One region of the Sphingomonas panacis genome, then DNA from elsewhere that is predicted to be linked to it. Evidence: predicted binding sites of a transcription regulator. Region 1 holds the regulator's gene; the other holds the start of a gene.
What was found. The regulator LexA, encoded in region 1, represses DNA repair genes until DNA is damaged. The targets are predictions, from matches to a motif close to GTTCCNCNCTTGTTCT.
Positions count from the first base shown of each region.

Region 2: recA (recombinase RecA) is a predicted target of LexA. The motif match lies at 1,922-1,937, and genes of this name have one in related genera.

Region 1 covers NZ_CP014168.1:4,640,296-4,644,062, reverse strand. Annotated here, with positions in the region: partial or broken gene J0A91_RS21520 (ComEC/Rec2 family competence protein) at 1-1,097, shown strand, start outside; gene lexA (transcriptional repressor LexA) at 1,102-1,779, opposite strand; gene J0A91_RS21510 (molybdopterin molybdotransferase MoeA) at 1,848-3,032, opposite strand; gene J0A91_RS21505 (DUF5677 domain-containing protein) at 3,302-3,767, shown strand, end outside.
Region 2 covers NZ_CP014168.1:3,016,909-3,020,675, forward strand. Annotated here, with positions in the region: gene J0A91_RS13860 (hybrid sensor histidine kinase/response regulator) at 1-1,404, shown strand, start outside; gene J0A91_RS13865 (response regulator) at 1,421-1,774, shown strand; gene recA (recombinase RecA) at 2,014-3,102, shown strand; gene J0A91_RS13875 (glutathione S-transferase family protein) at 3,225-3,767, shown strand, end outside.

The DNA of each region.
Region 1 (3,767 bases):
CGACCGTGCGATCGTGCGTCGCCGCGCTGCTGGTGCTGGTCGCGCTGGCGATGGGGCGCGAGGCGATCACGCTGCGGCTGGTCGCGGCGGGGGCGTTCGTGGTGCTGTTGCTCTATCCTGAAGCACTGGCAGGGCCGAGCTTTCAGCTTTCGTTCGCGGCGGTCGTGGCGATCGTGTCGCTTCACGAACATCCCGCGATGAAGCGCTGGTTCGGGCCGCATGAGGAAGGGCGCGGGCGGGCGATGTTGCGTGGGCCGGCGTCGCTGTTGCTGACCGGAATCGTCGTCGAACTGGCGCTGATCCCGATCTCGGTGTTCCACTTCCACCGGGCGGGCGTGTACGGATCGGTCGCCAATATCGTGGCGATCCCGCTGACGACGTTCGTGACGATGCCGTTCGAGGCGCTGGCGTTGCTGTTTGATTGCGTCGGCGCCGGAGCGCCGTTCTGGTGGGTTACATCGCGGTCGCTCGATGTGTTGCTCTGGATCGCGCATGCGGTGGCGGGGCTGCCGGGGGCGGTGGCTTCGATCCCGGCGATGCCCGCGGGCGCCTACGGGTTGATGGTCGCGGGCGGGCTTTGGATCGCTTTGTGGCGGACGCGGTGGCGGCGGCTGGGCGTAGCGCCGCTGGTGGTCGGGGCGGCGTGGGCGGCGTTGACGCCGGCGCCGGATCTGCTCGTGACCGGCGACGGGCGGCACGCGGCGATCCGCACGGCTGGCGGCAATCTGGCGGTGCTGCGCGACCGGACCGGCGATTATACCGCATCGACCTTTGCCGAGAACGGCGGCGTGGATGCGGTGCCGCTGCTGATGTCCGAACAGCCTGATGCGCGGTGCAGTCGCGATCTGTGTCTTGTGCGGCGCGGTGCTTGGCGAATCCTTGCGACGCGGAGTTCTTACCTTGTGCCGGTCGAGCAGCTCGTTCCGCTGTGCGCCGGCGCCGATATCGTCATCTCCGAGCGGCGGCTGCCGCGCGCGTGTGCGCCGCGCTGGTTGAAGCTCGATGCGGTGGCGCTGGCGCGGACGGGCGGGGTGGCGATCACCTTCTCAACCCGAAACATCGCTATCGTGAGCCACAGCGAGGACCGTCATCCGTGGCGGGTCAGTCGTAGCGGCGGAGCAGGCCGGCGAGCTTTCCCTGGATACGGACCTGGGCGGGGGCGTAGCGCTGGGGATCGTAGGCGCGGTTGGCGGGATCGAGACGGACCATCGCGCCTTCGCGGCGGAAGTATTTGAGAGTCGCTTCGGCCTCTTCGATCAGCGCGACGACGATCTCGCCGTCGCGGGCGGTTTCGGTGCGGCGGATGAGCGCGTAATCGCCATCCAAGATACCGGCATCGACCATCGAATCGCCTGCGACTTCAAGGGCATAATGCTCGCCACCGCCCAACAGGGCGGCGGGGACCGCGAGCATCGACTGGCCCTCGAACGCCTCGATCGGCACGCCGGCGGCGATGCGGCCGTGGAGCGGGATTTCGATCACGTCGTTGGCGGGCTGGGGCAGGGTGCGGATGTTTGCGGGTGGCAAAGGTGGTGCGACGTTTGCCTTCTTTGCGGTCGCGACACGCTCGGGCATGCGCAGCACTTCGAGCGCACGCGCGCGGTTCGGCAAGCGGCGGATGAACTGGCGTTCCTCGAGCGCGCTGATCAAACGATGCACGCCCGACTTCGACTTGAGATCGAGCGCGTCCTTCATCTCCTCGAACGAGGGCGACACGCCGGTTTCCTCCAGGCGATCATTGATGAAGCAGATCAGCTCGTGCTGCTTGCGAGTGAGCATCGCGTTCCTCCGTCCGAACAGATGCGGAACCAATATGGAACGGTAGGATGCAAGTCAAGCAGCGTCCATCAGCCGAGCGGCAGGATTTCCACCGAGTCGCCGGCCTTGGCGGCGGGCGCGTTCGGCGCGCGGATCACCAGGCAGTCGGCGCGGGCAAGCGTGCGCAGCATCGAACTGTCCTGGATCGCCGCGACATAGACGCGGCCACCCCGCGTCTCGGCACGCAGATAATCGGCGCGGTGATCGTTGGCGGGCAGGTCTTCGCCGAGGATCGCGCTCGCGCGGCGCGGCTGGGGATCGGCGGCACCGCTCATGAACGCGATGAGCGGGCGCAGGAACAACGTCGCGGTGACGAAGGCGGAGACGGGGTTGCCGGGCAGGCCGAGCACCACCGTGCCGTTCAGCCGCCCCGCCAGCATCGGCTTGCCGGGGCGAAGCGCGATCCGCCAGAAATCGAGGACGCCGCCCGCCGCCTCCAGCGCGGGCCGCACCAGATCATGATCGCCGACCGACGCGCCGCCGGTGGTGACGAGGATATCGGCATCGACGCGTGCGAAGGCGGCGGTGATCGTGTCGAGCCGATCGGGCAGGATGCCGAGATCGACGACCTCGACCGGCAGATCGGCGAGCATCGCGGCGAGCATCGCGCCGTTCGATTCGGGCAAAGCGCCGGGCGGCAGCGGCGCGCCGGGCGCGACCAGTTCGTCGCCGGTCGCGACGGTGGCGACGCGAAGCGCGCGGCGGACGGGCAGGGTGCCGTGCCCGCCGGTCGCCGCCACCGCGATCCGCGCCGGGGTGATCCGCGCGCCGGCGGGGACGAGCACATCGCCCGCGTGGAAATCCAGCCCCGCGCGGCGCACGTTGCGGCCGGCATAGGCCGGGCCTGCGCCGGTGACGCTCAGGATCGTGCCGTCGCGCGCGGCCTCCTCCTGCACCAGCACGGTGTCGGCCCCGGCGGGCATCGTCGCGCCGGTGAAGATGCGGACCGCCTCCTGCGCGCCGACCGTTCCGGCGAAGGGCGTGCCGGCCGCGCTCTCGCCGATGACGGTGAAGGGGCCGGGCAGATCGGCGAAGCGCAACGCATAGCCGTCCATAGCCGAGAGATCGGCATAGGGCTGGGTGCGCAGCGCCGCGACGTCCTCGGCGGCCCAGCGACCGGCGGCGGCGCGGATCGGGACGGTTTCGGGTGCGACCGGGTGCGCGAGCGCGAGGAGGCGGGCGAGGGCGGTTTCTACGGAGACTAGGGGTGGCATGTTGGGGGAGTCCGGGACGGTGAGCGTTACTCCGGGGCGTGTACCGGGGAGCGCACTATATGGGAGTTGAGGGTGTAGGGCTACTAGGACAGTAGAGGCATGTTCGGGTGAGGATGTTCGATTTATAGTTTATGCGCCGCGTAAGGGCGCCAACCCACGCTCCGATTTTAAGAGCGTGGCCGACGTTAGATTACTGTCGCGTTTCCTGTGGGGAGCGGATTGTAGCAGTTGATCCCCGCGTCCAGTATACCGGGATCGGGGAGGGCACTATGTCGCGTAACAAAGAATCACGAACCACAGATATTCACAAGATTATTGTAACGCAGTTGAAGGCTATACCTAAGCAATTGTTCAAGACTAAAATCACTGCGTTAATTGATCAGAAAGTACCTAACGCGCCCCACGGTCTAGCGCTGGCGTTTGCCGATCATATAATCGCAAGAGTCGAAAAACCATTTGAGTTTAATTCGGCGGACGAACGCGATATAACGATAGAGTTTACCCCGGCCGAAATCCAAAATATCGAACGTGAGATACACTCGTTTGTGAAGACCGAAGTTCCCTCGATCATCACCAAAATCATTGACGATTCAGCGCAGATTATTCTCAAGAGCCTTAAAGGCGATTGGCGAGCGCAGCGTGATTGGCAGTTGGCAACGGGCGGCGGCTTTCGTGAACGTCTTGAAGAGCGATGGGGTGCGGCGTTTGACATACTGAGAATGATGTACACCATCT
Region 2 (3,767 bases), 1.6 Mb from region 1:
GTTTACCCCGGCGATCTCGTCGTGCGCGAGGACAAGGGCGTCATCGCCGATGCGGTGCGCCGCTTCGCCAGTGGCGCGACGCATTCGACCGATCTCGCCATCCGCCTCAAGGATCATCCCGACGAGCCGGTCGCGCTGTCGATCGCCGGCGCGCGTGGCCTCGGCGATGCGGCGGTGCTGCTCAGCCTCAAGGACAATGGCGAGGAGACCCGGCTCAAGCGCGAGGTCGCACAGGCCACCAAGATGCAGGCGGTCGGCCAGCTCGCCGGCGGCGTCGCGCACGATTTCAACAACATCCTCACCGCGATCATCGGGCATTGCGACCTGATGCTGATGCGTCATTCGCCCGGCGACAGCGATTACGACGATATCCAGCAAGTCCGCGCCAATTCGAACCGCGCCGCCTCGCTCACCCGGCAATTGCTCGCCTTCTCGCGCCAGCAGACGCTTCGCCCGCAAGTGCTGCAATTGCCCGATGTCGTTTCCGAAGTGTCGCAACTGCTCAAGCGGCTGCTCGGCGAATCGATTACCCTCAAGGTCAAGCATGGCCGCAATCTCGCGCCGGTGCGCGCCGATCCGGGCCAGCTCGAACAGGTCGTCGTCAATCTCGCGGTCAACGCGCGCGACGCGATGCTCGCCAAGCCCCCGAAAGGTGGCGCCGTGCTCTCGATCCGTACCTTCGCGATGACCGCGACCGATGTGCGGCGGATGGGATCGGATATCCTGCCGGTTGGCGATTACGTCGGGCTGGAAGTGGTCGATAACGGCGCCGGCATCCCGCCCGATGTGCTGCCCAAGATCTTCGAGCCGTTCTTCACCACCAAGGATGTCGGCAAGGGCACCGGGCTCGGCCTTTCGACCGTGTACGGCATCGTCAAGCAATCGGGCGGCTACATCTTCGCCGATTCGAAGCCGGGGCAGGGGGCGGTGTTCAGCATGTATCTGCCCGTCCACACCGCGTCCGCGCCCGTCGCGGACACGGTGATCGCCCCGCCGAAGAAGCCGCTCGATCTGTGGGGCAGCGGTACGATCCTGCTCGTCGAGGACGAGGACATGGTCCGTGCCGTCGCCGAGCGCGCGCTTACCCGCCAGGGTTATACCGTGCTCACCGCCGAACATGGCGAGGCGGCGCTGGACCTGCTCGCCAGCCAGCCCCGCCCCGATCTGCTCGTCTCGGATGTGATGATGCCGTTGATGGACGGCCCGACGATGGTGCGGCGCGCGCGGAAACTGTATCCCGATCTGCCGATCCTGTTCATGTCGGGCTATGCCGAGGAGACGTTGCGCAAGTCGATCGACCTCGAAAACGTCGCGTTTCTCGCCAAACCCTTTTCGGTACAGCAGCTTGCCGAGGCGGTGCGCGCGATGATGTCCGCGAAAGGGCTTGGCGCGGGCGGGGGTTGATGGTTATGGACCCGTCATGACCGCGCCGAAAAACATCCTGATCGTCGAGGACGAACCCCTCATCGCGATGATGCTCGAGGATTTCCTCGAAATTCTCGACAAGGTTGCGGTCGGCAGTGCCGATTGCGTATCGGGCGCGATGAGCCTGATCGAAGCCGGCGGCATCGATGCGGCGATCCTCGATCTCAATCTGCGCGGTGGCGAGACCAGCCTGCCGATCGCCGATGCGCTCGCGGCGGCGAACATCCCCTTCGTGTTCGCCACCGGCGGCTCGCACGACAGCGTCGCCGAACGCTTCCGTGATCGCCCCTCGCTCGCCAAGCCCTTCACGATGGACGGCGTGGCAAAGGCTTTGGAAGCGCTGGCCTAATCCCGTCGCCCCGGCGAAGGCCGGGGCCGCTGAATGTGGCGCGGAACCACCGCAAAACACCACCCCACTCGCCCTGAGCGAAGTCGAAGGGTGTGCCCCTGCGCGCCACCCCGCCAAGCGCGCGCACGATTTCCAACAAAATTCTCCGTTCCGCTCTTGTTCCAAAAGAACAAATAGGATACGCAGCTTCCAACACGCATTGAATGCGCAGGCACATCGGTTTAGCGACGGAGGCTATCTTGGCGGCATCTTTGAAGGTCATCGACACCAAAATGGCAGCATCCAACACAAAGGCCGCTGATGAGCGGCAAAAAGCACTCGAAGCCGCGCTCGCGCAGATCGACCGTGCGTTCGGCAAGGGTTCGGCGATGCGGCTCGGATCGAAGGAGACGATGCAGGTCGAGACGATCTCGACCGGCTCGCTCGGCCTCGACATCGCGCTCGGCGTCGGCGGCCTCCCGCGCGGCCGCGTGATCGAGATTTACGGCCCGGAAAGCTCGGGCAAGACCACGCTCGCGCTTCACGTCATCGCCGAGGCGCAGAAGGGCGGCGGCACCGCCGCCTTCGTCGATGCCGAGCATGCGCTCGATCCGGTCTATGCCAAGAAGCTCGGCGTCAACATCGACGAGCTGATCGTCTCGCAGCCCGACACCGGCGAGCAGGCGCTCGAGATCGTCGATACTTTGGTGCGCTCGAACGCGATCGACGTGCTGGTGGTCGATTCGGTCGCGGCCTTAGTGCCGCGTGCCGAAATCGAGGGCGAGATGGGCGACAGCCATGTCGGCCTCCAGGCCCGCCTGATGTCGCAGAGCTTGCGCAAGCTCACCGGCTCGATCAGCCGCTCGCGCTGCATGGTGATCTTCATCAACCAGCTCCGCATGAAGATCGGCGTGATGTACGGCAACCCGGAGACGACCACCGGCGGCAACGCGCTGAAATTCTACGCCTCGGTCCGCCTCGACATCCGCCGCACCGGGCAGATCAAGGATCGCGAGGAGATCATCGGCAACACCACCCGCGTCAAGGTCGTCAAGAACAAGGTCGCGCCGCCGTTCAAGCAGGTCGAATTCGACATCATGTACGGGCAGGGCGTCTCCAAGATCGGCGAAATCCTCGATCTCGGCGTCAAGGCCGGCCTCGTCGAGAAATCGGGCGCATGGTTCAGCTACGACAGCGTCCGCATCGGCCAGGGCCGCGAAAACTCGAAGAATTTCCTCAAGGAAAACAGCGAGATGTGCGATCGTCTCGAAAAGGCCATCCGCAGCCGCACCGACAAGGTCGCCGAAGAGATGATGGCCGGCCCCGAGGACGACGACGTCGATATGTGAGCAACCTTAGCGATTTTTAACGCGGCGTTCGTCCAGCGTCGCAAAGCCCGGAAAGGCCCGCCCACGTCGCGGGCCTTTCAGCGTGGTGGAACCGATCGCATCGATCCGCGATTGAGAGCGCCATGACGATCATTGTTCACCACCTCGAAAATTCGCGCTCGCAGCGAATCCTCTGGCTGCTCGAAGAACTCGAACTGCCATACGAAGTCCGCCGCTACGCGCGCGACCCCAAGACGATGCTCGCGCCCGAAGCGCTCAAACGCCTCCATCCGCTCGGCAAGTCGCCGATGATCGAGGACGACGGCCGCGTCCTCGTCGAGACGGGCGCGATCGTCGAATATCTCGTCGAGAAAGGCGACGGCCGCTTCGCCGCGCCAGCGCACCGCGATGCGGCGCTTCGCTACCGCCAATTCCTCCACTACGCCGAAGGCTCGCTAATGCCGCCGCTCTTCGTGCTGCTCGTCCTCAGCCGCGTGCCGCTGTTCGGCCGCACCGCGCGTCGGCGCTTCCAGCCGATGGTCGACGTCCATCTCGACTATGTCGAAACCGTTCTCGCGACTCAGCCGTGGTTCGCCGGCGACACGATCACCGGCGCTGACATCATGATGAGTTTTCCGCTCGAAGCCGCCCGCAGCCGCGCCGGCCTCGACGCCTCACGCCCGGCG